3 regions of the Marinobacter sp. MIT930201 genome follow, and region 1 is predicted to be linked to each of the others. Evidence: predicted binding sites of a transcription regulator. Region 1 holds the regulator's gene; each other region holds the start of a gene.

Region 1 (10,533 bases):
TTCTCGAAGATCCTGGTCATCCTCAACAATCAGAATTTGGGCTTTGGCCATAATAGCCTCCGATCAGTCATTCTTTGATGGCTGCTGCCGACGGTCACCCGTCGACAACGAACGCATCAATGGCAGGGAAATGATGGCAACAGCACCTCCGGCGGCAGGCGCATCAATCGAGAAACGACCCTGGTGCGCTTTCACCACCGCCTGGACCACGGCAAGGCCCAAGCCGGTGCCGTGGGATTTGGTGGTATAGAACGCTTCCAGCAATTGACTTGCCTGCTCCGTGGTAAACCCAGGACCGTTATCACTCACGCGCACCACCAGTTCCTCGTCAACGGACACAACGGCAACTTCAACGTTCGTCGCCCCGGCCTCCACGCTGTTGTTCACTAGGTTGGTACAGGCACCCACCAGAGCATCACGATTGCACATCAGCGCGGCGCTATTGACCTGGTCACTCAACTCCACCGACACACCGGCAGGGAGCTTCAGTCCTTCCAGCGCGAAAGCCAGCGCCTGAACCAGGGTGTCGGCAGACAATTCCTCTGCCAACCGCGTCTCGCCCCGGGCGAAAATAAGCATGTCACGCACCTGCTGCTCCAGGTGCGTCAAGCGGGACATCAACCGTGAGGCACAACGCTGACGCATCTCCTCGTCCAGGTCTTCCTGGCTGAGGTGCCCGCCATACAGAATGGCAGCCGACAGCGGTGTGCGAATTTGATGAGCCAGGGAGGCCACCATCTTGCCCATGGCGGAAAGCCGCTGGGCATGGGCGAGCTGAGACTGCAAATGACGGGTTTCAGTCAGGTCCGTCAGCAGGATCAACTGCCCCGGCTGGTTTTCCATGGTACGAATTTCAATACTGACACGACGGCCATCCTTGAGTGACACTTCGTGGCCATCGTCGCGGCGGGGCGCAAAACAGCGGCGGATAACATCCACCCACCGCTCTCCACCAAGAGGCTCCCCCAACAACGTGATCGCCGCCGGATTGGTCTGCGTCACCACCCCCTGGCTGTCGAGCACCACAACCCCGGCCGGTAGCGCATGCAGAAGCGTCGAGAGCCGGTCTGCCAGCTCCTCTTTCTGCTCCAGCTCCGCCTGGCGCTGCTGGGATTCCGCGGACAGCTCCCCGGACAACTGATTAACACGGGACTCAAGAGTGCGGTAGGAATCAGTGATCTGTCGGGACATCTGATTAAACAGCTCCAACGCTGTCCCCACAGCCTCATCGTCCTGCTCCGGGAACAACGCCGTCACCTTGTCATTGACATCGGCAGCCGCATTGGCAGACGCCTTTGCTGACGACAAACCCACAAACTGTAACTGACTCATAAACTCGCCCTCTGACCGGACTAACCCCCGGCCCGTACCAATCGGATGGATCGTTTGGACGAGACTAAGCCAGCACTGTGCCAACTTTAAATTTTGTTTATTTTTCAACAGGAAGGAAAAACAGAGGAAAGGCATACGACGGGTTTCCGTCGCCTAAAAACAGCGATGGCGCCGAAGGTTACAAACCTTTGACGCCATCAGAAACCGATTCTTTGGGGGATTGATCAGCTCTCCTCGGACTCCTCATCCCGAAGTCCATACTTCCGGACCTTCTCAACCAGCGTCGTTCGACGAATCCGAAGCTTTTCGGCTGCCCGGGCCACTACTCCTCCGGCTTCATCCAGCGCCTGCTGAATCAACTGCCTTTCAAGATTGGACAGGTAGTCCTTCAGGTCGATGCCGTTCACCGGCAGCAGAGCCGGCGCATCCAGCCCCACCAGCCCGGGAATGCCAGAGGGCATACCGGAGTCTTCCACTGGCCGGTTCTCGTCGTAATCGTCCACGTAACGGAACTTCTTGGGCAACTCCTGAACCCCAATGACACCGTAGGGGTGCATAATCGCCAACCGCTCCACCAGATTCGCCAGTTCGCGAACATTCCCGGGCCAGTCGTGGCGGCAAAGACTCATGATCGCAGCCGAGTTCAGCCTGAGGGAGCCCCGCTTTTCTTTCTCCATCCGCGAAATCAATTCATTGATCAACAGCGGAATGTCTTCCACCCGGTCACGTAAAGCGGGCATTTCAATGGGGAAAACGTTCAGGCGGTAATAGAGATCTTCACGGAAATCGCCCGTTTCAATCATGTCTTCGAGATGTTTATGAGTCGCGGCAATGACCCTGACGTCGGCTGACTGAGTCCGGTTACTGCCAACACGCTCATAAGTGCGTTCCTGCAGAACCCGCAGAATCTTGACCTGCATGTTCAACGGCATGTCGCCGATCTCGTCTAGAAACAGGGTGCCCCCCTCGGCCATTTCAAACCGACCTACCCGCGACGTGATCGCGCCGGTGAACGCGCCCTTCTCGTGCCCGAACAATTCGCTTTCCAGTAATTCCGCTGGAATGGCACCGCAGTTGACCGGCACGAAGGGCTTGTCGCGACGAGAGGAATGGTAATGGAGGTTTCGCGCCACCACTTCCTTGCCCGTTCCCGACTCGCCAGTAATCAGCACACTCACATCCTTGTCGGCCACCTGCTCCATTAATTGGCGTACCGATTGCACTTTTCGACTCGTACCAACAAGGCTACGGAAAAGCTGTAGACCACGTTGCTGTCCCCGTTCACGGGAACGTGCAAACTGATCCCGGTAGATCTGTGCACGGTAGAGCGAGTCCACGAATTTGGTGTAGTTAAGCGGCCATTCCATGCGGGCAATTACCCGGCTTGTCTCGTCGTCGGAGAGGCCCGCCAGATCAGGGTCGCCAACCAACAGCAAAGGCACCCCCTGAGCGACCTCGCACACGGTTGAAATCACTGCGGTCACGCCATCGTCCTCGCCGTTAACAACGGCAACGGAAATTGACTCCAGATCCTCAGCGTCACCGCTGCTCAGCAGTGAATGGGCATCGGCCCCAACGACAATGCCCTCTTCGCCGATAAACTCAAGAATGGTAGAAATGTCACGTCTTTTCGCATCGTCCTCGCTGAGCACCAGCACCTTGTTATTCTTCGACATCCAAACGAATCTCTTGCGGGGATTTGTGCGGTATTTAAGACTGTAAGTGGGCCTGAGTCAATTTTATGACGCTATTTTGGCCGATTTAACGAGACGTTTTGATAGGCTTTTGCCGCGCTGCGGTTCTGGTTCACCCCTTTCAGCGCTTTCTGGGCTTCCGCCTTGGCTTCATTTGCCGAAATATTGGCACGATCACAGAATGTCTGCAGGGCTGCCAGCCTTTCCCTGACTGGCTCAGGGCTCAGCTCGCCGGCCTCAAGGGCCGCCATAACTGGCTCGATCGTCGGTTTGACCAGCTCATTCAGACGGGACAGTTCGTCCCAGTTCTTCTCCGCAAGCGCGGTCTTCAGGTGTTCAACCAGGGTATCCACTGCCTCTAGCTGTTCCGGTACCGACATAATTGCATCTCCTTGAAAACGGTCCGGTAGCGCCCCGTGCCTCAACCGGCCCGGGGCTGCCAGTCATCAGCGGCGGGCTGCTCTCCGGGCTGCCGAGGCAGAAAACTGATTACCACGGAAGCCTGGCTCGAAATCATAGGCGGGGAAGCCGTTATCCAGACCATCGATGTAATACCGCTGGGCGTTCAGATCGTAAGTCATCTCCATGGTAGTCCAGAATACCGGCTCACTGTAGTAGCTGATGTTGTGAGCTTCGGACACCCGCCAGAGTTCATCATTGCTGTCGTACTCCTCCGTTGCAAGAATCTGCCAGCTATCTTCGTCGACGTAGAACACCCTGCGGGAATAGATATGACTGATACCGGTCCGCAGTTTCGCTTCGACAACCCATACCCGATGTAGCTCGTATCGGGCCAACTCCTGGTTGATGTGCTGTGGCCGAATGACATCGTCCGGCTGGACATCCGCGTCGTGAAGCTTGTAGGCATTGTAGGGCACGAAGATCTCACGCTTGCCTTTCAGCTCCCAGTCGTACTGGTTAGGGGCGCCATTGTACATGTCTTTCTGATCAACCGAGCGGAGGGATGAAGAGTTCGGCAGATCGGTTTCATAGGCCAGGTTCGGTGACCGGCGCAGCCGCCTTGAGCCGGCATCGTATCGCCACGCGAGCCGGGGTGAGCGAATCTGATCCAGGGTTTCATGAACCAGAGTGATGGTGCCCGCGAGACTGGATGGCGCGATGGTGTCGGTTTTCAGGTAAAAAATCTTGTTATCGATATCGGCGAGGTTCGCGCCGCGGCGGCTGTAGGCAAAGTAATAGTCGTACTGGTTAACAACCTGGTTGTAGGAACCGTTCACCTGGGGCGTCGCTGAAGCGCTACGGAACGACAGTTCCTCTCCGCGATAACGCAGGATGTGGTTCCAGATCACCTCCAGGCCATTCTTTGGAATCGGGAAGGGGCTGGTCATGATGGTGTCACGCACACCGTTTCCGTTCGCCAGAAGTTCCGCGCTGCGGGCATTCTCCCGGGACTTTTCGTACACATCTTCCGGGAAGGCCGCGGTACGACGGGTCTGGTACACCGGCATCACAAATTCCGGGCCATATTGCTCAAGCATACGGATGTGTCCGTCGGTCAGCTTGTCGCGATATAGATCCACATTCGCGCCGGTAATAACAAACAGAGGCTCATCCTCGGGAAACGGGTTGGTTTCCACCTGCCCCGGTTTCCAACTAGCGGGCGGCTTGGTTAGCCCACCTGTCCACGCCGGAATGCTGCCAGAGGCATTGCCCTGCCGCTCAGCTCCAACTGGAGTCAGCTCGCTAGCCAGCCGCTGAGCTTCGGATTCACTGACCTTTGCCAACGCAACGCCTGACAACCCAAACAATGCCACTGTAAAACCCGTGACCCATTGGTTCCGCATTCCCTTCTACCTCCAAGGTAACCGATCAACCCATGTATCATTCGCGGTTTGGCATGCCTACGCCGGAAACAACAACAGGCGATCAAATGTTATTCAATCGGGGCGCCTTTTTGCCAAATTCAAACGACCGTTTCAAGTGAATCTTTGTAGTTTCTTGTCAAAACCACCAAACCAACGGTGGGAGGAGAAATTCACAATGAAAAATGTTATAGTTGGCGATTAATTCATCGCACAGCAGTGAACCGCTCTCAGGTACTACCATGGCTTCGCAGTGGCATTCATTGGTTTCCCAGAAAATATTCCTGGCTCGCAACCTGTTGGGGCAGCTGGAGCACAGCGACAGCGTTCCAACGCAAGAAGCGCTGCTGCAAGGCAGCATAGAGCTAGGGCTGAGGGCTCGAAAACTGACGCTGGTAATGATCGCCAGGGTGTATCAGCACAAACATAGCCAGCCTGATGACCTTGAGGCACTGGATGAGCTGATCGGAACCCACAGCCCGGAAATGACAGAACTGGAGCAGCTGGCCAGTGACGGGCGGAGTTGGTGGAGTCATCTCGAGCAGCTTGAGCGTCATCAGGGCAATCCCCCGGTGACCCGAAAAACGGTCAGCAATGAAAACGTGATTGCGGTTGCAGCTGACACCGGCCCGGATCGCTCAAAGCAGGCTCTGGAAACCACTCTGGGCGCGATGAAACACTTTATCGATATCCTCGAGGATCGGCACAGCGAATGGTAATGAACCACGGCGTTGCCGGACCCAACAGGAATGAACTGAAAGGCTAACTTAATGTCACCATCGTTTTTCGAGATTGTACAACTGAGCAACGGAGACTATGCGCTTCGCCGCATCGACGACGACAGTGCACCACTGGTCCAGATATCATTTTCGACGGAAGCCAGGGAGATGATGGAAGACCGGGACATGAACGTGGCCAAGGCCATGATTGCAGCCGGTATTGAGGCCGTCGGTAACGTTGCCCATGATATCGACTGGGAAGACGAAGAGCCGGACACTCAGGACATCCGGCCCTCCTACACACTTCATTGACGATCAGCGCTGGCGCAGCACCACACCATGACTGTTACCCCGAGCCGAAGCCTGCTCCAGTGACGCGAGCGCTTCGCGCCCGAGCTTGTGGGTCCACATGACCACAGCGTGACAGGTGCCTGCGCTCAGTGCTCGCTCGGCAAGCTCCCCGGCTGGGTAGTCAGGAGTAGACCTCAACACCAACAGTTCGCCTGCAACGATGCCACGCATGGTCTGCCACTTACTGACAAGGCTTTGGGGCGGATCAATCCAGGCTAACCAACGCTTCTCCTGATTCAACTGCGTAAGCATCGGTAGCAATAGCTGGAAGTTCTCAACCTGCCCTTCGGGCAAAATGATTTCGGTCACATTGCCTGCCGGTTTGGCTAGGCGACTCCTGACAGCAGGCGCCCTGACGGTATCATGGTCGCTCATACCGGCAACCTCTGAACCGACAAACCTGCCGCCTCCGTGAGCATAAGCCAGATTCTGATTAAAGCTGAGTTGTTCCATGATAAGCCTCACCTGCCGTTAAGCCGCGCCCGCGGTGTTCAACACTCAACGAAACACAGCCGGATATGTCCGGACACCCTGGGGGTGTCAGTGAAGGTCCGAGCGCCGTATGACCCCGACGCCGAGCCCCTCAATGAAGAGTTCCTGTTCTGTCAGATCCACTTCTATGGGTTCGAATTCCTCGTTCTCGGCGATCAAGTACACTTTCGAGCCTTCCTTACGGAACCGTTTGACCGTGACTTCCTCACCTACCCTCGCCACAACCACTTGTCCGTTGTGCACATCGTGGGTGCGGTGCACCGCCAACAGGTCGCCGTCAAGGATGCCAATGTCCTTCATGCTCATGCCGCGTACCCTGAGCAAATAATCCGCCGAGGGCGAGAAAAATTCAGGCTGCAGGGTGCAATGGTCTTCGATATGCTCCTGGGCCAATATGGGGCTACCGGCCGCCACCTGACCGATCACTGGCAAACCAAGGTCAGCCTCTACATCGGGAAGACGTATTCCCCGGCTGGCTCCCGGCACCATCTCGATGGCGCCTTTTCGGGCCAGTGCCCGCAGATGTTCTTCTGCGGCATTGGCAGAACGAAACCCAAGTTCCGCCGCGATTTCTGCACGGGTCGGCGGATACCCGGTCTCGTCAAGGTAGCGACGAATAATATCCAGTACCTGTGTCTGCCTAGCTGTCAGCTTCATTTAGGTTGCCCCGGTTAGCCCTGTTTTTATATACAGTGATTTGACTATATACAGTGTTTTATCCAGTGTAAACCCTGTAAACGCAATTTTTCCTTGAGCCGCACTGGGTGGCCGTCCACCGCGCCCTGACGTATGACTGTGTTAAGGTAATCACAACCAAAATAGGGAGTCGCCTGAATGAGCAACAGATGTAGGTTACCGGACATCCTCAAGACGGATGATGGCAAGGAACGCAGAGTTGGCGTTGAAATTGAGTTGTCTGGCCTGGGTTACGAAGATCTCGTCTCGCTGTCCGCAAAACTGCTGGGAGGTACCGGAAAGTCTGTTGCACGCTATGTGTCCGAGGTTGAAACGGAACTCGGTGACTTTACCATCGAACTGGATTCGGACCCGATAAAGGACCTTGATCTGGCCGACGAGCGTCTTCCCGAGTCCGTCAGGGAGCTTGGCGGCCAGGCCATGAGCGTGATCGACGCAGCCGCCGAGAAAATCGTGCCCCTGGAGATCGTCAGCCCTCCGCTGGCTTTCAGTAAGCTGGAACGCATAGAGACACTTTGCGATGAGCTTCGAAGAGCAGGCGCACTCGGCAGCCGGGAGGCGCTCTATTATGCCTTTGGTTTGCAATTGAACCCGGAGCTACCGGACCTCAGAGCCACAACGCTGGTGCGCTACCTGCGGGCCTTCGCTGCGCTCTACGAGTGGCTGAAGGCACGCCACCAGATCGATTTCAGCCGTAAGCTGACCAGCTACATTGAGCCCTGGAGCAGCACCTACATTGACCTTCTGATTTCAGAGGACTATGCGCCGGACATGGAACAATTAATGCGGGACTATCTGCATTACAATCCAACCCGCAACAAGGCCCTGGACCTGCTCCCGCTGTTCGCACACCTGAACAGCGATTTGCTCGCAGAATATGTGGAGGATGAGCGCATCAAAAGCCGGCCAACGCTGCATTACCGGCTACCCGACTGCGACATTGATAACCCTGACTGGCATTTTTCCACGGTTTGGAATGACTGGATTGTGCTGGAACAGCTGGTGGCCAACGCTGATGACTTATCGAAACTGGTTACGGAGTTTCGCAACAGTCGCAAACTGAGCCTCCATAACCTGACCCACAGCTGGTTAGACACGTCTGACCAGTGGCTTCGGTCCGGGAACTATGTCTGAAAGCCCGGTAGATAAGCCTGAACATCCGGGCCTTACGATTGGCATCAGCGGCCCGGCACGCCGCAGCCTCGCCCACCGGCTGATCACCTTCGCGCTGCGCCTCCACGGTGCGCGAACCCATTTTATCCGCCCGGGTTCGAAGGTGGACGTCTCCTTGCTCGACGGCCTTGTGCTCTCCGGTGGTACCCACGTGCACCCTTCGCGGTACGGTCAGACTCCCCAGGTAACCGCCCGGTATGACGTGCGCCGCGACGAAACCGATGTTCGTCTGCTGTCCCGTGCTGAAGAATTGAACATCCCGGTACTGGGTATCTGCCGCGGCGCCCAGTTTATCAATATTTTCCGCGGCGGATCTTTGTGCCAGAACGTGACACCTCTGCGGGTGAACACCCGCCACCGGCCGTTACTGTTACCGCTACAGACTGTTCGGGTCGTCAGTGACAGCCGCCTGGGAGAGGTGATGCGCAGCCCGGTGATTGGCGCGAACCGCATCCACAGCCAGAGCATCAAAAAACTGGGCACACATCTCCGCGTTGTCGCCGTGGACAACGACTCGTTTGTGCAAGCGATAGAAAATACACGTGGGCAATGGCTAATGGGCATCCAGTGGCACCCGGAGTACCTGCTTTATCATGGCGGCCACCGGCGGATTTTCAGCCATTTCGTGCAGGCTGCGGAAGACAGGAAGCTGATTCGGCTGGATGAACCCGTCGAAGCCGCCGGAGAAGATGATGAGAATACCGCTCAAAATGGCAGATAACGCTGCAACACGGCCTTAATTTCACGAATTTCCCGAGCATCGTCGGGCAGAGCCGTCAAATAACGGGCCGCCCACTCTTTCAGTTGCTCGCGGGTGGTCACATAATGGGGATCGCTCCCGGTCAGCCTGAACAGGATATCACGCTCCCGGGGCGTCAACCTGACCTGATTCTCGTGCAATAACATGGAGATCCAACTATGTTCCACAACGTCCATCGATACCTGCTGGCCTCCACGGCCCTGATTCTGTTTCCCCTGGGCGCATCAGCAGCAGAAGTCAGCCTGAGCGGTCAGGCCTCAGTCAAGTATACGCCAGACAGCGCACGGCTGCAGTTCACCGCCCGCGCCGAGCACAAGCTTCCCGAGACGGCCACTGAGGAAGTCAACGAGCAGATGGAGAAGTGGCGGGAGAGCATCGAGGACTTCCGCGACCGGCTCAAATCCTACAGCGACGCCTCGTTGAACCTTTACAGCCGTTCGATTCCATCACCAGAGCGTCACGAGGAGCCCCGACGAGTGGCCGTGGCTTCACAAACGGTCAGCTTCACCATCGATGACCTCTCTCTGCTCAACCCGATTCTTGCACAGGCGCAATTACTGGGTATGGACTACAACGTCGGTCCCCATCAGTTTTTTCATTCCGATGAAGTCGGTTTACGTAAACAGGCCCTGGCGGGCGCCATTGCAGATGCGAAATCACGCTGCGAATTTGTTGCCCGGGAACTGGACAAACAGTGCGGAGAAGTGATGACCATTAACGTCGATGGTGGCCATCAACCCCCGATGCCAATGATGGCGGAAATGCGAGGCGCCTCGGACGCTGTCTCAGCGGTCGGTTCCCGTGAACTGGAGGCCCGGGTTAGCGCGACTTTTGAACTGGAGTAAATCACCCGCTCAGAAGTCCCGCGTATAGAATATATCCAGGGAGGCTGCCAGGCCACTGGCAGCCTCCAGATAGAAGTAACGTCCGATATCGTAACGTAGCGCCACCGTGGTGATGGGCTGGAAGATGCCGACACCGTAGCGGATGCTGAGTTCATCCGTCAGGTAACCACTGGCCACTACTGCCGATTCATCCCCTGAACCTTCCGCCTCCAGCGTCAGATTGCGTATCCCGAATTCCTCGCCAATACCCTGGGTTACCTTGTTAGCCTGAGTCAGCCCGAGCGATATGGCTGCCCTGCTCATTTGCCCCTCATCACCACGACTTTGCGGTGCCCGGCCGAGGATCACATACGAGAGCGCATCGGTCTGAGGCATTTCCGGTTCCGAAAACACTTCGGTCCGGGGCGAGCTCACCGGGCCGCTGAGGCGGATGCCGGCCACCACGTTGTCCACACGCCGCACTGCCTCGATGTCCAGGTACGGTTCTGACAGTGGCCCCACAAACACCAGCCTGGCCCGGCGCAGGTCGAGCTCCTGACCGTAGGCCTCATACCGGCCTTCAACAAGCTGCAGGGCGCCTCGGGTATCCAGGTTGTTGCCGATACGCAGTGTCCCCTCAAGGTTACCGGTGACACCGAAACCACTAAA
Region 2 (10,533 bases), 1.4 Mb from region 1:
TGGTCGTCCCGGGCATGCTCCTGACGCTCATGCTCGCGCATTTTTTCCAGACGTTGCTGGATAATGCCAAAAACGCTCTGCTTAGGGTACCTGCCTTTGTCATCAGCCTTGCCTGCCGGTTTACCGAGCAACAGCGTAATTGCTTCCTCGGCACGGCTGACCGCATGCACGGCAAACTGTCCATTGCGAACAGCCTGGACAACCTCCTGCTCAAGCATCAGGTTCTGGACGTTGGTGGAGGGTACGATCACCCCCTGGGTGCCAGTGAGTTCCCCGGTCAGCCTGCAAGTGCTGAAAAAGCCTTCAACCTTCTCGTTCACGCCACCAATGGGCTGAACCTCTCCGAACTGGTTCACCGACCCGGTGATCGCCAGGTCCTGCCTGACAGGCAGGCCGGACAACGCAGACACCAGGGCACAGAGTTCCGCCAGCGAAGCACTGTCACCGTCCACTTCGCCGTAGTTCTGTTCGAAGGTCAGGCTGGCCGACAGATGCATGGGATCCGTAACGGCAAAATGGGCAGACAGCCAGGAACTGAGGATCATCACCCCTTTCGAGTGAATATTACCTCCCAGCTTGACGTCCCGTTCGATATCCATCACACCGCCATCTCCATAATAGCAGGTAGCGGTGATACGGTTGGACAAACCAAACTCGAATCCGCCGGTAGAGAGCACTGACAACGCGTTCACCTGCCCAACACAGGTGCCCGTTGTGGACACCAGCGTGGTGCCATCGCGGATGGAGTCGTAAAACTGATCACGGATACGGCTGCTGCGATATTGGGCGCTCTCCAATGCCTGATCCACATGGGAGTTCTGGATCAGCTTTGCCCCCGCCTGTCTCGCCCAGTAATCAGACTCCCTCAGCAGATTGGCGATATCCGCTGCGTGCAGCGACAGCCGATCCTGATGTTCTGCCATGCGCGAACTGTGCTCAATCACACGTGCCACGGCTTTGTTGCTGCAATGCAGCAGCTTCTTTTCGTTCACCAGGCTGGCGATGAACTTGGCGTACAGGAGCTGGCTCTCGTCGGTACGCATCATCTCGTTTTCAAAGTCTGCGGTGACCCGAAACAGCTCAGCGAACTCGGGGTCGTATTCCTGCAACAGCATCCAGGTTTCCCGATCGCCAAACAGTACGATCTTTACGTCCAGCGGAATGGCTTCGGGTTCCAATGAAATCGTGCCTGACAGGGTCAGCTCCCGTTCCAGCGAGTTGATCTGGATGGACTTGGATCGCAAGGCACGCTTCAGCCCGTCCCAGACAAATGGCTGCTCAAGCACCTTGATCGCATCCATCAGCAGATACCCCCCGTTGGCACGGTGAATACTGCCAGGGCGTATGAGCGAGAAGTCGGTAAACACCGAACCCTTGAAGGTTACGCTTTCCACGTAGCCAAACAGGTTGTGGTAGGTGGGATTGTCCTCGACCACAACCGGCACTTCGTCGGTTTTCTGGTGAACCAGCACATTGACCAGATAGCGCCGGGGCATTTTTTTATCCAGCGACGCATAGGCGATGGCCGCCTGCTCTTCATTGTCTTCCAGAAAAATTTCCAGGCTCTCGGACAGATCCTTACGCACTTCCTCGAAGTACGAAACCACCTCCGGCATATCCCTGTATTTCTCGATCAACTCGTCGATCTGGTGGCCGGAGATGCTTTCCAGTGTTTCCTCGTTGAGCGCCTGCTGGCTTTCGGCGTATTCCTGCTCCCAATCCGCCAGTTTGCGTAGGGCCTGACGCAGCTTTTTCTCGAGCTTGTTGATGTCATTCTCGAACTTGTCCCGCTGAGCTTCTGTCAACGCCTGGAAGGATTCAGCGGTATGGGGTTCCTCGCCATTCATCGCCACCAGCCGATAGCCGCCGGGTGTCGTAATATTCAGGCTGACCTTCTTTCGCTTGGCCTGGGCTGCCACCTTCTCCAGTTCATCTTCCTGCTTCTTGGCATACCCGTTTTTCAGCTGCTCAGCACGCTCAAGGAAACTGTCGCTGTCGAACGTCTGGGGGATCATCTTCATCAGACGCCCCATCAACTTTTCCATATCCTGTTTGAGCTCGGTGCCCTTACCGGCGGGCAACTGAAGAACACGGGGAATTCGTGGTTCCTCGAAGTTGGCGACATAACACCAGTCGTGGCTCTGATTCTCAGTGTCCACGTGATGCTCCAGATAACGGAGCATCATCGTGCGCTTGCCTAAGCCGTTACGGCCCACGGCATAGACGTTGTAACCGCCATGAGGCATGGCAAGCGCAAAACGCACCGCTGCCTGGGCCCGATTCTGGCCAACAATTTCCGCCAGGGGCTCGAGCTGTCGCGTGGTCTTGAACGGTAGATCTTTTAAAACACAGGCTTTGTAGAGCTGGTTCAGGGACAGTGACTTCAAGGTTCGGTCCTGTAACGGTATGAAAGCATTTTGGTTATGGCCGCTCATTGTAGAATCTGGGGCCGGCCCTGTCGCGCTCTCGCTAAAGATTTAGCCCAACTTGTCGATAAATTGATCAATCGGGCATAATGACAGAGGCCTCAACCTAAGGGCAGGACACTCATTCAATGGATATTTATCGGAATCAGTCACAACCGTTGACGGTGCTGGAGTCACTGCGAAAACGCAAACCCTTTACCGCACCGCAGCCGCAACAGGCGTCACCGTCGCCGGAAAAACCGCAGGGCGACCGACGTGTACAGCCCGACCGACGCCGGGCACAGGTGGCTTTTGAGGGGCCAGACCGCCGCAAGAAGCGGTCCAGGCGCAGCCCGCGATTACTGAACCCGAAAACCGGCAAGGCCGCTCCCACCGAAGACCGCAGGGGGCGACTGGTCAGCACCCAGGCCTGAACACCATGTCATTAGGGGCATGATTTTGCTGTCGGCACACTGCAGCCCCATTTTGATAACCCGGTCACAGTTCTTCGCTTGGTCATTTTTCAGTCACCATCGTGGGCACTAGACTTCAACGTCCCGGTGGAAGAACGGGCCAATAATAATCACAAGATACGCAACGGATGCCAACGTATGATGAGTGATTCCGCAGACCGCAGAATCAAGGACCGCTACCCTGCCATGTGCCTGAAGGTACAGCTGCAGGAGCGTGGCTTCTTTGGTCGAGGGAAGAATTCAACCGCTGTCACCTGCCTGGACCTGAATCGCTATGGCATGGCGGTGCTTTGCCCAAGGCCAGTAGAGTCTGGCGCCCGTCTCTATATGGACTTTCATGGCAAGTACATCTGCGAATCCCGTGTCGCCGCCCGGGTGATCAGTTGCCAGCCCTATCAGACCGGCTACCGGGTAAGCATCCAGTTCAGCTACTGTTTCGACAAAAAGGGGTATTCACGAACCGTGGACAATGCCCTTTCCCGCATTGAAGGCCTGTACAACCGCTACGCCAGCTAAAGCTTCCTAGAACAGCCCGGCATCCAGGCTGGCGGCCATGTAGAGCCCCAGTTCCCGGCACTGATCCTCGAATTCGTCCCGATAGTCGCCATGACAGAGCAATGGCTCCTGCACCAGCCGCCAACGCAGGCCCGTGGTGATGGAATCGATAGCGCGATGGGTGCCGGTACCGTCGAGACCGGCGCGGATGTAGAAGGTGAAGGGCAAACCCTGGGTTTTCTCAAGGCAGGGGTAGTAACTGCGGTCAAAAAAATCCTTTAACGCACCACTCATGTAACCAAGGTTTTCAGTGGTACCGAGGATGATGGCATCACAGGCCAGAATATCTTCCGGGCCTGCTTCCAGCGGAGGGAGCACCGTGACCTCGACATTTTCGATGTCTTCGTGTTTTGCGCCCTGCTCTACGGCTTGCCTTAGTTTAAGGGTATTCGGGGAGGGTGCATGGGCGACAACCAGTAGTTTTTTCTTCGCATCCATACTATCTCCCCGATAACGCAGGAACTAATAACAGAGCTTAGAGAAGCTCACCGTTCGCGTCTGCTGTTGCCTCTTCCTTTGCCGCTTCTTCTTTCTTGGCCGGCTTGGGCATCAGCTTGTCACGCACCGCCGCTTCGATCTCATTGGCGATCTCAAGGTTCTCTTCCAAAAACTTGCAGGCATTGGCCTTGCCCTGGCCGATCTTGTCGCCCTTGTAGGCGTACCAGGCGCCGGACTTGTCCACGAAGCCTTCCTTCACACCCATATCGAGCACTTCGGCCATGTGGTAGATGCCCTTGCCGTACATGATCTGGAACTCGGCCTGCTTGAACGGCGGAGATACCTTGTTCTTGACCACTTTCACTCGGGTTTCGTTGCCCACCACTTCATCGCCATCTTTAACAGCACCGATGCGGCGAATGTCCAGGCGAACGGATGAGTAGAATTTCAGGGCGTTGCCGCCGGTGGTGGTTTCGGGGCTGCCGAACATCACACCAATTTTCATGCGGATCTGGTTGATAAAGATCAGCAGGCAGTTGGCATGCTTGACGTTACCCGTCAGCTTACGCAGCGCCTGGGACATCAGGCGGGCCTGGAGACCAACATGGCTGTCCCCCATCTCACCTTCAATTTCGGCCTTGGGCGTCAGCGCTGCCACGGAGTCCACGATGATGACGTCAACAGCGTTGGAGCGTACCAGCATGTCAGAGATTTCCAGCGCCTGCTCACCGGTGTCCGGCTGGGATACCAGGAGTTCATCCACGTTCACGCCCAGTTTTTCGGCATAGACCGGGTCCAGGGCATGCTCCGCATCCACAAACGCACAGGTTTTTCCAGCCTTCTGGGCCTCGGCAATCACCTGCAGGGTCAGCGTGGTTTTACCAGAGCTTTCCGGGCCGTAGATCTCACAGATACGACCATAAGGCAGACCGCCTATTCCCAGCGCCACATCCAGGCCCAGGGAACCGGTGGATACCGCAGGGATCGCTTCCCTGGGCTGGTCGCCCATCTTCATGACAGCGCCCTTGCCGAACTGGCGTTCGATCTGGCTCAGTGCTGCGCCCAGTGCTTTCTTGCGGTTGTCTTCCATCGTTGCAAACCCTCTGTCGCCAATGCCGTTATCGGGACGGGAGCCCGGCGGCCAAAATCATGGACTGCGGAACCCGGAAAACCAGACTCCTGTATATTTGAACAGTATTAAAACACAACACGAAGGCAAGACCAACCCCTCCGTTTCAGGCCTTTTCCAGAAAGCCCCTAACTCCCTGTAACACATAAAGAACCGCCTGGCGCCGAACCTGATCACGGTCGCCCTGGAACTGCTCAACCACCGCTTCGGTGTCAGCCGGAGAGCGCCCCCAGGCAAACCACACCGTGCCTACCGGCTTGTCGTCACTGCCGCCACCAGGGCCCGCCACGCCACTGATCGCAACAGCCACATCCGCACCCGTGGCCGCCAGGGCACCAGCAACCATTTCCCGTACCACCGGTTCGCTAACTGCGCCGTGCTCCCCCAGCGACGGTTCAGTCACACCCAGCAAGCCCCTTTTTGCATCGTTGCTGTAGGTCACCAGTCCCGCCAGAACGTAGGAAGAAGAGCCCGCGCGGTCGGTCAGCACCTTGGCAACCCAGCCGCCAGTGCAACTTTCGGCAGTGGCTATCGTAAGCTCGCGTTGCATTAATACGTCAGCCAATTGCGTGCCGGCTTCCGCCAATGCCTCGTCAGTCAGTGGCATAATGATCTCCTTCGTTTCATCATGGCGGTTATTTTCTTACAATCCCTGCCTTCACATAAAGCCAATGGATCCGGAACCGTTCATGTCAGCAGCCCAGACCGATCTGTCCCACCACACCCCGATGATGAGGCAATACCTCAAGATCAAGGGTGAACACCCCAATGAACTGGTGTTCTACCGCATGGGGGACTTTTACGAGCTGTTCTACGAGGATGCCAAGAAAGCTGCCGAGCTGATGGATATCACCCTGACAGCCCGGGGGCAGTCGGGGGGCAGCCCGATTCCCATGGCGGGCATTCCTTACCATTCCGCTGAAGGCTACATTGCACGTCTGGTTCGTGCTGGTCAATCCATCGCCATTTGCGAGCAGATTGGCGACCCGGCGACCAGCAAGGGGCCGGTAGAGCGCAAGGTGGTTCGCATTGTGACGCCGGGCACGCTGAGCGACGATGCGTTCCTTGAGGACCGCCGGGATAACCTTCTGGTCGCCATCTACAGCCACCGGGAGCAGTTTGGTTTTGCCTCCCTCGACATCTCCAGCGGACGGTTTACCGTGTCTGAACTGGACGATCTCGAGGGCCTGCAAGGGGAGCTCCAGCGCCTGCGCCCAGCGGAGATCCTGATCAGTGAGGACTTTCCTTATCAGGACGTACTGGACGGCTATACCGGTATCCGTCGCCAGGGCCCATGGCTGTTTGAGTCCGACACCGCCCGCCGCGTGATTACCCAGCAACTGCAGGTCCGCGACCTGACCGGTTTTGGCTGCGAAGACCTCACGCTGGCCATCTGTGCCGCCGGATGCCTGCTGCAGTACGCCAAAGAAACCCAGCGCACCGCCCTGCCCCACATTCGCAAACTCAGCCGTGAACGGCGCGAGGAAGCGGTAATCCTGGACGCCACCAGCCGCCGTAACCTGGAAATCGACACTAACCTCATGGGCGGCACCCAGCACACCCTGGCCTGGGTGATGGACCGGACGGCGACCGCCATGGGTGGGCGCCAGCTAAGACGATGGCTTAACCGGCCCTTACGGGACATTACCGTGGTGGAACAACGCCAGCAGGCGGTTTCAGCACTTCTGGACGGCTTTCACTATGAGCCGGTTCATGACCTGTTGAAAAGCATCGGTGATATCGAGCGGATTTTGGCCCGCGTGGCGCTGCGTTCAGCGCGCCCAAGGGATCTGGCACGGCTGCGGGATGCTTTTCTAAGCCTGCCGGATTTACAGAACGCACTGACACCGGTCAATTCCCACCACGTCGTCAGACTCGCCACAACGATCAGCGAGTACCCCGAACTATCGGACCTGCTGGAACGAGCCATCATCGACAACCCGCCGGTGGTCATCCGGGATGGTGGTGTTATCCGCGAAGGCTTTGACGAAGAGCTCGACGAGCTGCGTAACATCAGCGAGAACGCAGGCCAGTTCCTCCTGGACGTTGAGACTCGTGAGCGCGAGCGTACCGGGATCAGCACGCTGAAAGTGGGTTATAACCGGGTACACGGCTACTACATCGAAATTACCCGCGCCCAGTCCGGGCAGGCGCCAGTGGATTACATCCGCCGCCAGACCCTGAAAAACGCCGAACGCTTTATCACCCCGGAACTGAAAGAATTCGAAGACAAGGCCCTTAGCGCCAAGAGCCGCTCGCTGGCACGGGAGAAAGCCCTGTACGACGAGGTGCTGGAAACTGTCGCCGCCGAACTCGCGCCCCTGCAGGACGCGGCTCAGGCCCTGGCGGAGCTGGATGTGCTCAGCAACTTTGCCGAGCGGGCCACCAGCCTTCGCTTCAATGCCCCGGAATTCAGTGACACGCCCGGCTTCGATATCGAAGAAGGCCGCCACCCGGTGGTGGAACAACTGCTGAGCGATCCCTACGTGCCCAATGATCTGCTGATGGACCAGCAACGGCGCATGCTGGTGATCACCGGCCCCAACATGGGCGGTAAGTCCACCTACATGCGCCAGGCAGCACTGATTGCCCTGCTGGCTTACACCGGCAGCTATGTGCCCGCCAACCGCGTGGTCATCGGGCCACTGGATCGTATTTTCACCCGCATGGGGTCGTCAGACGACATCGCCGGCGGCCGCTCAACCTTTATGGTGGAAATGACTGAGACCGCCAATATCCTTCACAACGCCACGGAATACAGCCTGGTGCTGATGGACGAGGTTGGGCGCGGCACCAGCACCTTCGACGGCCTGTCCCTGGCGTGGGCGACAGCGGAACACCTGGCCAAACACATTCGCTGCTACACCCTGTTTGCCACTCACTATTTCGAGCTCACGCAACTGGCCGACGATCTTGAGCACGCCGTTAATGTTCACCTGACAGCCACCGAGCACGACGACACCATCGTGTTCCTGCACAACGTTCATGACGGCCCGGCGAGCCAGAGCTATGGTTTGCAGGTGGCGAAGCTGGCTGGCGTGCCCCAGGACGTGATTCGCAATGCCAAGGAGCAGTTGTCCCACCTTGAAGGCGGTGCGGCACCAGCCAGGCCGGCAGCCGATCATACCGCCGTGGCGCCGGCTGAACCTGAAAAACAGCCACGCACCGCCCGCGTTAGCGAGCCGGTTATGCAGGCAGACATGTTCGCCAGCCTGGAGCCCAGCAAAGTGGAAGAATGCCTGGCCGACCTGGACGTGGACGGACTGACTCCGCGGGATGCCCTTAACCGACTGTACGAATTGAAAGAACTGCTGGGGAAATAGCGGAACTCAGCGGCAGAATTGATCTGTGTAATAACGATAGTGCGCCTCAGCGCTTGCGACAGGGCAGGCCGCTCAATACAATATCGCGCAATTATTATTACACTGATGAGATTGACTACTGGACCAGGAAACTGACTATGACGTTTGTCGTTACTGATAACTGCATCAAGTGCAAATACACGGACTGCGTGGAAGTATGCCCGGTTGACTGCTTCTACGAAGGCCCGAACTTTCTGGTAATCGATCCGGACGAATGCATCGATTGCGCCCTGTGTGAGCCGGAGTGCCCCGCTGAGGCCATTTTCTCGGAAGACGAGCTGCCGGCGGATCAGGTCCAGTTTGTGGAGCTCAACGCCGACCTGGCAGGCAAGTGGCCCAACATCACCGAAAAGAAAGACCCGCTGCCAGAAGCCGAAGAGTGGGACGGCAAGCCGGACAAGCTGCAGTACCTCGAAAAGTAATAGCTGCGTTCAGCGTATTACCATCAAAAAGGGGAGCCTCGGCTCCCCTTTTTCATACATCACCACTTCACTGCGTCGCCAGTTTTGCCCCGATAGCGACGAAGAAGCCACCAGTCAGCGCGTTCAGCATGCGCTTTACGCCCTGCCCCACGCCAAGCCTTCTTGATTTGACCACCACCAACGCCAGCCCACATTGCCAGGCCATCGCCAGCACAAAGTGAACCGCCGCAAGGAACAGCGATTGCTGGAATGCATTCCCGGCGGGATCGATAAACTGAGGAAGCAACGCCATATAGAACAGCGCCGTTTTCGGATTCAGCACGTTGGACAGCAGGCCTTCTCGAAACGCCACCCAGATTGATACCGGTTTCATCAATGGCGGTTCGGCGCTCGATATCGAGGATTCATCGGCGTTTGCGGGGCCCCGGGCCATGGCCTGACGCAACGAACTCAGCCCCAGCCAGATCAGGTAGCAGGCACCTGCCCATTTGACCGCGGTAAACGCCCAGGCCGTCTCTACCAGCAGCACCGAAATACCCAGAGCGGACAGGGTGGCGTGAATAAACAACCCACAGCAGATGCCCACGCTGGTGACACAGCCATCCCGCAAACCATGTTTCAATCCACCGCGCCCGGCGTTCCGCATCACCAGCAGGGTGTCCACCCCTGGCGTGACAGTCAGTAGCGAGATGGCCACCAGATAGGCCCAGAACAGCTCCGTTGGTACCAGCATTGCCAAACATCCCACGCGAACGCAGGAGTGCTCAGCTCTCCTGCTGCAGAAGTTTTTTCGCCGCGGCCGACTTATAGAATGGCGCAAGACGACGACGGGTCAGGGCCTCAAGATACCCCTCCTCCCGCAGCACGTCTATCACAGGAAGTGCGTAGGCATCCACCTCCGCCATGACTACATCGCGATCGACCCCAACGGCAGCCAACAGCTCAATTACCGGCTTGTCGCCATACAGGGTAAACAGGTGCTCCACCACGGCCCTGGCACACCCCTCAAAATAGGCCGTCTGTCGGAACTGCAGCCAGAACTCATACCCCAGAACCACAAACTCCTGGAGCTGTATGTCTCCAAGCCCCTCGTGCAACTCTTCGATGGTGCGGTCTTCCAGTGACACCCATACGGCCATCACGCTGTCGCGCAGCTCCTCGTCGCTCAGCGCCTTGTTCAGGAACTGTTCACTCCGGCTGATCAACCCCGGCAGGCTGTCGGACAACCAGGCCTTGAAACGGCGCTCAAAGGTCTCGTCCAGGCCCGGAACCGCCCTGTTGGCCATGCGCTTGCCAAACTTCATCATCGAACCGACACCAGGAACACTCTTGGTAATCAGGTTGTCCTCATAGAGGTAGTTCACCACGCCCTGATACACCACGTTTGAAACCAGCTCCTGATAGACCGGGTGAGCCATGATCTCGCTGATCACCCGCTCACGCTGCTGACGTAGTTCAAGGGCCTCTTCGAGGAACCCGGTGGCCTGCTCTCGGGTGATAATATCCCGTAACCGGGACGTGCGCTGGACCGGCGCGTTCAATACCTCCGTAGCCATTTCGGCCGCCAGTTCCGGGATACCGGCATCCAGTTCCATGTTGATCACAATGCGCTGGATCACGCCCATAACCTGTTCCGCCGAGGTCAGCCGGTTCAGGGTGATGGCCCCGGCGTAGTCAAACAGTTCATCCACTTCGGTTTCGAGAAAGCGCCGCAACTTGGCCCCTTTCAGGGAAGCCAGTTCGTGTTTT
Region 3 (10,533 bases), 740 kb from region 1:
TCCAGCAGCACCGGGCTGTCGTTGGAGACCAGCACGGCATTGCGCATGTAGCGAACCAGCTCATCCTCGTCATAGACGATTTCCATGGCCCGACCACCCAGCACGTAGGAGGGGCGTACCACCAGCGGATAACCAATCTCGCGAGCCGCCAGGATGCCTTCTTCGTGGCTGCGCACGGTGGCATTTTCCGGCTGAATCAGGCCGAGGCGGCCGATCATCTGCTGGAAACGCTCCCGGTCTTCGGCGCGGTCGATGGCATCCGGGCTGGTACCGATAATCGGCACACCCGCCGCTTCCAGGCCACGGGCCAGCTTCAGCGGGGTTTGGCCGCCGTACTGGACAATCACACCCTTGGGTTTTTCGACGTGGATGATTTCCAGCACATCTTCCAGGGTGATGGGCTCGAAGTAGAGCCGATCCGAGGTGTCGTAGTCGGTGGAAACGGTTTCCGGGTTGCAGTTGATCATGATGGTTTCATAACCATCGTCGCGCATAGCGAGGGCGGCGTGAACGCAGCAATAATCAAACTCAATACCCTGACCGATGCGGTTGGGACCACCGCCAATGACCACGATTTTCTCGCGATCAGAGGCACCCGCCTCACACTCTTCCTCATAGGACGAATACATGTAGGCGGTTGATGAGGCAAATTCAGCCGCGCAGGTATCCACCCGCTTGTAGACCGGGCGAATGTCCAGGTCATGGCGCAGCTTGCGCAAGCTGACTTCAGAAATGCTGAGCAGCTTGGCCAAGCGCGCATCGGAGAACCCTTTGCGCTTGAGGCGGAACAGCGTATCGCGATCAATATCCGCCTTGCCGGCGGATTTGAGGGCAGTCTCTTCTTTGATCAGGTCTTCGATCTGTACCAGATACCATGGATCTACATGCGTGTTGTTGAACACTTCTTCCACGGTCATCCCGGCTCGGAAGGCATCGCCGATGTACCAAAGGCGCTCGGCTCCAGGCACATTCAGTTCCTGGGTGAGGGTTTCCTGGCCGTCGGTGGTGCTCAGGTCGACCTTCTCTTCAAAACCGTCGGAGCCCACTTCCAGACCACGCATGGCCTTCTGCAGCGACTCCTGGAAGGTACGACCGATGGCCATCACCTCACCCACGGATTTCATCTGGGTGGTCAGGCGCGCATCAGCCTGGGGGAACTTCTCGAAGGTGAAGCGCGGAATCTTGGTGACCACATAGTCGATGCTGGGCTCGAACGAGGCCGGAGTAACACCACCGGTGATTTCATTGCGCAGTTCATCAAGGGTGTAACCCACCGCCAGCTTGGCCGCCACCTTGGCGATCGGAAAACCCGTTGCCTTGGACGCCAGCGCCGAAGAACGCGACACCCGGGGATTCATTTCGATGACGACGACACGGCCGTTGTCCGGGTTTACGCCGAACTGCACGTTGGAACCGCCAGTTTCCACACCGATCTCACGCAGTACCGCCAGAGAGGCGTTCCGCATGATCTGGTATTCCTTGTCGGTGAGCGTCTGGGCCGGCGCGACGGTGATGGAGTCACCGGTGTGCACGCCCATCGCGTCAAAGTTTTCAATGGCGCAGACGATGATGCAGTTGTCGTTTTTGTCGCGGACAACTTCCATCTCGTACTCTTTCCAGCCGATCAGGGACTCATCGATCAGCAACTCGTTGGTCGGCGACAGGTCCAGACCACGGGTGCAGATTTCCTCGAATTCGTCGCGGTTGTAGGCAATACCGCCGCCGGAACCACCCATGGTGAAGGACGGGCGGATGATGCAGGGAAATCCGATGTCGTTGGCCACTTCCCAGGCTTCCGCCATGGAATGGGCGATCGTGGCGCGAGGGCACTCCAGGCCAATTTTCTTCATGGCCTTGTCAAAACGATCACGGTCTTCAGCTTTGTCGATGGTGTCGGCGTTGGCGCCGATCATTTCCACACCATGCTCAGCCAGAACGCCGTGCTTTTCGAGGTCCAAAGCGCAGTTCAGGGCTGTCTGACCACCCATGGTAGGCAGCAATGCATCCGGCTGTTCTTTCTCGATGATCTTGGCAACGGTCTTCCAGGTGATAGGCTCGATGTAGGTGGCATCGGCCATTACCGGGTCGGTCATGATCGTGGCCGGGTTGGAGTTCACCAGGATAACCCGGTACCCCTCTTCACGCAGGGCTTTACAGGCCTGGGCTCCAGAGTAGTCAAACTCGCACGCCTGCCCGATCACGATGGGGCCCGCGCCCAGGATCAGAATGCTTTTAATGTCGGTACGCTTTGGCATCAACGTGCCTCCATCAGGCGGATAAATTCATCAAACAACGGCGCTACGTCGTGCGGGCCGGGGCTCGCCTCCGGGTGACCCTGAAAACTGTAGGCTGGCTTGTCGGTACGGCGGATTCCCTGCAGAGAACCGTCGAACAGGGATTTATGGGTCGCCTCCAGATTGTCCGGCAGGCTGGTTTCGTCCACCGCAAATCCGTGGTTCTGACTGGTAATCATCACGGTACCATCGGCGATGTTCTGTACCGGATGGTTGGCGCCATGGTGGCCATGCCCCATCTTGATGGACTTGGCCCCGCTGGCCAGGGCCAGCAACTGGTGGCCAAGACAGATGCCGAAAACCGGAATGTCGGTCTCCAACACATCGCGAATGGCGCTGATGGCGTAGTCACATGGCTCGGGGTCGCCGGGGCCGTTGGACAGGAAAATACCATCGGGATTCATCGCCAGCACATCGGCAGCGGGGGTCTGGGCTGGCACAACAGTGATATCACAGCCGCGACTGGCCAACATGCGCAGGATGTTGAGCTTCACACCGTAGTCCCAGGCGACGACCTTGAATTTTGATTCGGTGCGCTCGCCATAGCCACTTTCGATATCCCACTCACTCTGGCTCCAGGTCCAGGTTTTTTCCGAGGTGACTTCCTTCGCCAGATCCATGCCTTTCAGGCCCGGAAAAGCGTTGGCCAGCTCCAGAGCACGCTCGGCCGTGGCGTCTGCGCCGGCGACCACGGCGCCATTCTGGGACCCTTTATCCCGCAGGATTCGGGTCAGGCGACGGGTATCGATATCGGCAATGCCGACGATATTGTTGTCGCGCAGGTAGTCCTGTAGCGAGCCGGTGCTGCGCCAGTTGCTCACCAGCAGGGGCAGATCACGGATTATCAGGCCGGCGGCCTGGACGCGATCAGATTCGATGTCTTCTTCATTCACACCGGTGCTGCCGATGTGAGGGTATGTGAGGGTGACAATCTGGCGGGAGTAGGACGGGTCGGTCAGGATCTCCTGATAACCGGTCATGGCGGTGTTGAACACCACCTCTCCGCTGGTTTCCCCTTCAGCGCCAATGGCGGTGCCGTAAAACAGGCTTCCGTCTGCGAGTGCAAGGATGGCAGGTGTACTCAAGGCTTGTATCCTCATCGAGTGGCGTACAGGTTCGTCACGAACAGGAACGCAAGCGCAAATTCAGGTCGCAAAAAAGCGAGAGGGAGTTGAACTCCGTCCCGCTTTTTCTGTTGAGCGTTGTCAAAGCTACGCTTGGTGCAGTTAAACCGCCTTATTGTACGAAATATGGCAGTTTGTGTCCACGCGAAATCTTACTCGTCGCTACTTCAGCCCCAACACATCCTGCATGTCGTACAACCCGGCCGGCTTACCTTCCAACCACAATGCCGCACGCATCGCACCTTTGGCAAACGTCATCCGGCTGCTGGCTTTGTGGGTAATTTCGATGCGCTCGCCTTCAGTGGCGAACAGAACGGTATGATCACCAACCACATCGCCGGCCCGAATGGTTTCGAAGCCGATCTCCTTGCGGGTACGCTCCCCGGTAAAGCCTTCACGGCCGTAGACAGCACATTCCTTAAGGTCTCGACCGAGGGCATCGGCGACAACTTCGCCCATTCGCAATGCCGTGCCCGACGGCGCGTCTTTCTTGTGGCGGTGGTGGGCTTCGATGATTTCCACATCATAGTCGTCACCCAGGGCTGCAGCGGCGGTGCGCAGCAGGTTGAGGGTGACGTTGACGCCCACACTCATGTTGGGGGCAAACACTACCGGGGCCTTTTCCGCGGCAACGGCGAGCTGTTCTTTCTCGGCGTCGGTCAGGCCGGTGGTACCGATCACAATCATTTTGCCGTTGGTTTTACAGAATTCCGCATTTTCCAGGGTCAGATCCGGGAAGGTGAAGTCGATGAGTACGTCGAAATCCTCCTTCACTTCGGCGAGGCTGCCAGCCATCTTGACGCCAGTCTTACCAATGCTGGTCATTTCACCGGCGTCGGCGCCGATAAGACTGCTGCCAGGCTCGACGACTGCCGCGCCAAGTTCCAGGCCTTCAGTTCCGTCAACGGCTTCGATCAACACTTTGCCCATGCGCCCTGCGGCGCCGATGACTGCTACCCTCATCACGTCTGCCCTCAGAATTTCATTTCGTCGAAGAAGCTTTTCACACCTTCAAACCAGGAGGTTTTTCGCGGACCGTGCTGGTTGCCATCGCCACCGTCCAGGGTCTTCTGGAATTCTTCCAGCAACTCTTTCTGACGCTTGGTGAGGTTAACCGGAGTTTCCACAACCACGCGACACAGCAAATCACCGGACGGACCACCACGAACCGGGCTAACGCCCTTGTTCCGCAAACGGAACAGCTTGCCGGTCTGAGTCTCCGGTGGAATCTTCAGCTTAACGCGACCATCGAGCGTCGGCACTTCAAGTTCGCCACCGAGACTGGCATCCACGATGCTGATAGGCACTTCGCAATAGAGGTTGCGACCATCACGGGTAAAGATGGAATGCTCTCGAACCGCGACCTGCACATAGAGGTCACCGGAAGGCCCACCTTCAACACCCATCTCGCCTTCACCGGAGAGACGAATACGATCACCGGTATCCACGCCCGGCGGCACCTTGACGGACAGCGTTTTCTCTTCCTGGATGCGACCGGCACCGTGACACTTCTTACACGGGTTCTTGATGATCTTGCCGGAACCACGACAGGTAGGACACGCCTGCTGCACAGTGAAGAAGCCCTGCTGCATCCGCACCTGGCCCATGCCATTACAAGTACCACAAGCCTCCGGCCGTGAGCCCTTCTCGGCCCCGGAACCGTCACAGGTGTTGCACTCGGTGTGGCCAGGAATCCGGATCTGGACGGTTTTGCCTTTTACCGCCTCTTCCAGGTCCAGCTCCAGGGTGTAACGCAGGTCAGCCCCGCGCGTATTGCGGCCACCGCGGCCGCCACCAAAGATATCACCAAACACATCGCCAAAAATGTCGGAGAAGCTGGCACCACCGCCGCCTCCTCCGAATCCGCCGCCGGCAGAGCCATCAACACCGGCGTGGCCAAACTGGTCGTAGGCTGCGCGCTTGGAGGAATCGGAGAGTATTTCATAAGCTTCACTGGCTTCCTTGAACTTATGATCGGCGTCCTCATCATCCGGATTCCGGTCAGGATGATACTTCATCGCAAGCTTGCGGTAGGCTCGCTTGATCTCTTTTTCATCCGCTTCCCGGGACACCCCGAGAATCTCGTAATAGTCGCGCTTGGCCATGCTCTAAAACCCTGTTGGTAAAACGAGGAAAACGCGGAAGAGCTCCCGCGTTTTCCAACTGCCTGATGATCTTAAGTTTTATCGCTTGTCGTCGTCTTTGACTTCTTCAAACTCGGCATCAACGGCGTCGTCGCTGGAACCGGACTGGGCAGACTCTTCGCCCCCGGCCTGCTGCGCCTGCTCTGCCTGATCCGCGTACATCTTCTGGGCCATTTCAGAAGACGCTTCCGTCAGCTTCTGAGTCTTGGCCTCGATGTCGTCCTTGTCAGAACCAGCCAGGGCTTCTTCCAGCTCCTTGATCGCAGCCTCGATAGACTCTTTCTCGCTGTCGGACACCTTGTCACCAGCATCGGCCAGGGTCTTGCGCACGGTATGGACCATCGCGTCACCCTGGTTGCGGGCCTGGACCAGCTCTTCGAACTTGCGATCCTCGTCGGCGTTGGCTTCCGCGTCCTGAACCATCTTCTCGATTTCGTCGTCGTTCAGACCTGAAGACGCCTTGATGACGATGGACTGCTCTTTACCGGTCGCCTTGTCTTTGGCCGACACGTTCAGGATACCGTTGGCATCGATATCGAAGGTGACTTCGATCTGCGGCGTACCACGGGGCGCCGGCGGAATGTCCGCCAGGTCGAAGCGACCCAGTGACTTGTTCTGTGTCGCCTGCTTCCGCTCACCCTGGACCACGTGAATGGTCACTGCAGTCTGGTTGTCATCCGCAGTGGAGAAAGTCTGCGACTTCTTGGTCGGGATCGTGGTGTTCTTGTCGATCAGCGGTGTCGCCACGCCACCCATGGTTTCGATACCCAGGGTCAGCGGGGTAACGTCCAGCAGCAGAACGTCTTTCACATCACCGGAGAGCACGGCCGCCTGGATGGCAGCACCCATGGCTACAGCTTCATCCGGGTTCACGTCCTTACGCGCTTCCTTACCGAAGAAGTTCTTCACTTTTTCCTGAACCATCGGCATGCGGGTCTGACCGCCGACCAGGATGACTTCGTCGATTTCACCGATCTTGGCACCGGAATCTTCCAGCGCGGTGCGGCACGGCGCGAGACTGCGCTCGACCAGCTCTTCAACCAGTGACTCCAGCTTGGCACGAGTCACTTTCACGTTCATGTGCTTGGGACCACTGGCGTCTGCCGTCACGTAAGGCAGGTTCACATCGGTCTGCTGGCTGCTGGAAAGCTCAATCTTCGCCTTCTCAGCCGCTTCCTTCAGTCGCTGCATCGCCAACGAGTCGCCACGCAGGTCAATGCCACTGTCTTTCTTGAACTGATCGGCAAGATACTCGATCAGCTTCATGTCAAAGTCTTCACCACCCAGGAAGGTGTCGCCGTTGGTGGCCAACACTTCGAACTGGTGCTCACCGTCCACATCGGCGATCTCGATGATGGAGATGTCGAAGGTGCCACCACCCAGGTCATAAACAGCAACAGTACGGTCACCGCTCTTCTTGTCGAGACCATAGGCCAACGCAGCAGCAGTTGGCTCGTTGATAATCCGCTTCACGTCCAGACCAGCGATCTTGCCGGCGTCTTTGGTGGCCTGACGCTGGCTGTCGTTGAAGTAGGCCGGCACGGTGATAACCGCTTCGGTCACTTTCTCGCCCAGATAGTCTTCTGCGGTTTTCTTCATCTTCTTGATGATTTCCGCAGACACCTGCGGCGGCGCCATCTTCTCGCCTTTCACTTCGACCCAGGCATCACCGTTGTCTGCCTTGGCGATCTTGTACGGCACCATCTTGATGTCTTTCTGGACCACGTCGTCTTCAAAGCGACGACCGATCAGACGCTTGATGGCGTAGAGGGTGTTGTTCGGGTTGGTGACCGCCTGGCGCTTGGCAGATTGACCTACCAGCGTTTCACCGTCTTCGGTATACGCCACGATGGACGGGGTAGTGCGATCACCCTCGGCGTTTTCGATAACCTTGACCTTGTCGCCATCCATAATGGCTACACAGGAGTTTGTGGTTCCCAGGTCGATACCAATGATCTTACTCATGCAATTACTCCAATTCGGTTGTTCAATTCAGTTCCGGCTGCCTTGAAAGTTGCCCCGGAGTCCCGGTGCGCCGCCTGTTTACTGGCTATATTGGCGCTTTAATCTGCTTTTCAAGCCTGCTCGTCGATTTTTGGCGCGTCTTCGGCCTTGGCGACCACCACCATCGCGGGACGAACAAGGCGATCGTTCAGGGTGTAGCCCTTCTGGACCACAGCCACCACACTGTTGGGCTCGGCATCAGGTGCCGGCACCATGGACATGGCCTCGTGCTGCTGGGGATCAAACGGCTCACCCACGGGGTTAAGCTGAACCACATTGAACTTGCCGAGACTCCCCATGAACAGATTAAGAGTCATCTCGACCCCTTCACGAATAGAGGCCACCAGTTCGCCGGCACTTTCATGCCCCTCAGTGCTTTCAACCGCCTTTTCCAAGCTGTCAGCGACCGGCAGAAGCTCCTTCACAAACTTCTCCAGCGCGAATTTGTGGGCTTTCTCCACATCGATCTCAGCGCGACGGCGAACATTCTGCATCTCCGCCTGGGAACGCAACATCTGCTCCTGAAACTCCTGCGCCTGGGCCTTCAGGGCCTCAACTTCGCTTTCCGGAGCGGCTTCGGCACTGTCTTCCGTCGCCGTTTCTTCCTCGGGAGCGGCTTCCGCAGTGTCTTTCAACTCTTCTTCCACCTGTTCGTTACGATTCTCGTCAGCGCTCATGACTACTCCTGCTTGATCGTCGGCGGCCAGACGACCGGCCGGTTAACGTTTGGTTTCCGACCGCCATGGGCCGAAAAAAACATGTTTGCGAACGGATATGGGGCCCGTATCGGATGTTTCAACCGTTGCGCACCTCATTCATTCACAAATTCGCCAGCCGATGTTTGCAAACAGGAAAAACCCTGTATATATTCACAGTCACTGTATGTAATCACAGTATTCAGGAATTGAGCGGAGGACCTCTGCATGCTCACACAGCTCACTGTTTCCAATTACGCCATTGCCGAGCGGGTCGAACTTCAGTTTGGAAAGGGTATGACGGCGCTGACCGGAGAGACCGGTGCCGGCAAATCCATTGTCCTGGACGCCCTTGGCCTTGCCATGGGCGGGCGCGCCGACGCTGGCGCCGTACGCCATGGCGCCAAACGCGCCGATATTACCGCTACTTTCGACGTGTCCCGCATTGCCGAAGCCCGGCAATGGCTGGAAAACCATGAGCTCGACGATGACAACGAATGCATCCTGCGCCGAGTGATCAGCAAGGATGGCCGCTCTCGCGCCTACATCAACGGCCAGCCCTGCCCCCTTGCCCACCTGAAAGATCTGGGCAGCGCCCTGATGGACATCCACAGCCAGCACCAGCACCAGTCCCTGCTGCGCAAGGAGACTCACCGCAAACTGCTGGACGAGTTCGCTGGCGCAGAAGCGTTGGGAGAGCAAACCAGGGATGCATGGAAAGCCTGGCACAAAACCCGCCAGCGGCTGACCGAACGCCAGCAGAATGCCGATGAGACAGAAGCCCGCCTGCAGCTACTGCGCTACCAGGTGGAAGAACTGGATCGCCTGGCGCTGGAAGACGGAGAGCAGGCAGAGCTGGAGAAAGAACAGGAACGGCTCAGCCATGCCGACACGGTGCTACACAACAGCCATCAGGCTACCCTGCTATGCACGGAAGATGAGAATAGCGCAGCGGATCTGGTGCGCCAGGCTTTACAGCAACTGGAGCAGTTGCCGGTGGAGGTACCGGCACTGACGGAAACCATCCAGATGCTGAATGAAGCCCAGATTCAGATCACCGAGGCTGGCGACAACCTGCGCCACTTTGTGGAAGATTACGACGCCGACCCAGCCCGACTGGCCGAAGTGGAAGAGCGCCTGAGTGCCATTTACCAGATGGCCCGCAAGCACCGCATCACACCGGAGACTCTCCCGGAATTCCACCAGAGCCTGAGTGCCGAACTGGCATCGCTGGACGACGGCGAGGGCAGCGTTGAGAAGCTGGAGGCGGAACTGGAAGAACAGCGAAGCCACTTCAATACCCTGGCCACCGAGTTGTCGAACGCACGCCAACAGGCTGCTGCCAACCTTGATCAGCGCATCGCGGAGGAGCTCGCCCAACTGAGCATGCCAGCGGTCCAGTTCGTAACCCACCTGAGCCGCAACAAAGGCGACGAGCCTGCGCCCCACGGCCTGGAAGACATTGAATTCCTGGTCAGCGCGAACCCGGGCCAACCCGCACGTCCGCTAGCCAAGGTAGCCTCGGGTGGCGAACTCTCACGCATCAGCCTGGCCATTCAGGTGGTGGTTGCGCAAACTTCCACCACACCAACACTGGTCTTTGACGAGGTGGATGTAGGCATTGGTGGCGGCACCGCCGAAGTGGTTGGTCGCTTGCTTCGCAGCCTGGGCAGTAATGGACAGGTGTTGTGCGTCACCCATCTTGCCCAGGTAGCGGCCCAGTGCCATCAGCACCTGTTCGTCAGCAAGTTTACGGAATCAGACGCCACTTACTCGAAGATCGAGTCATTGGACGACAATGGCAGGGTCAGCGAAGTGGCAAGAATGCTCGGTGGTGTGGATATGACCGAACACACCATTGCCCATGCCCACGAAATGTTCACGAAAGGCCAGGCTACGCATCACTGAACAGTTTGAAAGGTAAGCGTATTCCCCTCTCGATCCTGAGAGTTGTTGGGGCGGGCTAAAACCCCGCCCCCTTTTTTTCTTTTTTCCGGAACAAATCCTGAGTTATCAGGATTTGAGGGGTTTGACGTAAAGAATCAGGCTGTGATCGACAATCTCATAGCCTCGTTCTTTGGCAATTTTTTGCTGCCGCTCTTCGATTACCTCATCGACGAACTCAATGACCTCACCGGTCTGAGTGCAGACCATGTGATCATGATGATCGTCGCCGGCCATCTCAAAAACGGCGTGCCCACCTTCAAAGTTGTGGCGCAGAACCAGGCCAGCTGCCTCAAACTGAGTCAGCACCCGGTAGACGGTTGCCAGG

The links. The regulator LexA, encoded in region 1, represses DNA repair genes until DNA is damaged. The targets are predictions, from matches to a motif close to CTGTNTNNNNANACAG.
Region 2: a site for LexA is predicted at 5,051-5,066, ahead of recA (recombinase RecA). Genes of this name have one in related genera too.
Region 3: a site for LexA is predicted at 8,426-8,441, ahead of recN (DNA repair protein RecN). Genes of this name have one in related genera too.

The regions. Positions count from the first base shown of each region.
Region 1 covers NZ_CP138916.1:3,674,670-3,685,202, reverse strand. Annotated here, with positions in the region: gene SIC19_RS16785 (sigma-54-dependent transcriptional regulator) at 1-51, opposite strand, end outside; gene SIC19_RS16780 (sensor histidine kinase) at 64-1,332, opposite strand; gene SIC19_RS16775 (sigma-54 dependent transcriptional regulator) at 1,557-3,008, opposite strand; gene SIC19_RS16770 (hypothetical protein) at 3,080-3,406, opposite strand; gene SIC19_RS16765 (DUF1329 domain-containing protein) at 3,473-4,831, opposite strand; gene SIC19_RS16760 (DUF6586 family protein) at 5,092-5,568, shown strand; gene SIC19_RS16755 (hypothetical protein) at 5,620-5,880, shown strand; gene SIC19_RS16750 (cell division inhibitor SulA) at 5,884-6,294, opposite strand; gene lexA (transcriptional repressor LexA) at 6,460-7,068, opposite strand; gene SIC19_RS16740 (amidoligase family protein) at 7,246-8,241, shown strand; gene SIC19_RS16735 (gamma-glutamyl-gamma-aminobutyrate hydrolase family protein) at 8,234-9,001, shown strand; gene SIC19_RS16730 (hypothetical protein) at 8,986-9,186, opposite strand; gene SIC19_RS16725 (SIMPL domain-containing protein) at 9,199-9,885, shown strand; gene SIC19_RS16720 (translocation/assembly module TamB domain-containing protein) at 9,895-10,533, opposite strand, start outside.
Region 2 covers NZ_CP138916.1:719,492-730,024, forward strand. Annotated here, with positions in the region: gene SIC19_RS03380 (Lon protease family protein) at 1-2,387, opposite strand, end outside; gene SIC19_RS03385 (hypothetical protein) at 2,555-2,839, shown strand; gene SIC19_RS03390 (PilZ domain-containing protein) at 3,017-3,394, shown strand; gene SIC19_RS03395 (flavodoxin family protein) at 3,401-3,871, opposite strand; gene recA (recombinase RecA) at 3,909-4,961, opposite strand; gene SIC19_RS03405 (CinA family protein) at 5,107-5,607, opposite strand; gene mutS (DNA mismatch repair protein MutS) at 5,690-8,323, shown strand; gene fdxA (ferredoxin FdxA) at 8,461-8,784, shown strand; gene SIC19_RS03420 (LysE family translocator) at 8,852-9,517, opposite strand; gene SIC19_RS03425 (hypothetical protein) at 9,549-10,533, opposite strand, start outside.
Region 3 covers NZ_CP138916.1:2,935,321-2,945,853, reverse strand. Annotated here, with positions in the region: gene carB (carbamoyl-phosphate synthase large subunit) at 1-2,255, opposite strand, end outside; gene carA (glutamine-hydrolyzing carbamoyl-phosphate synthase small subunit) at 2,255-3,379, opposite strand; gene dapB (4-hydroxy-tetrahydrodipicolinate reductase) at 3,581-4,381, opposite strand; gene dnaJ (molecular chaperone DnaJ) at 4,393-5,523, opposite strand; gene dnaK (molecular chaperone DnaK) at 5,602-7,527, opposite strand; gene grpE (nucleotide exchange factor GrpE) at 7,638-8,243, opposite strand; gene recN (DNA repair protein RecN) at 8,490-10,169, shown strand; gene fur (ferric iron uptake transcriptional regulator) at 10,275-10,533, opposite strand, start outside.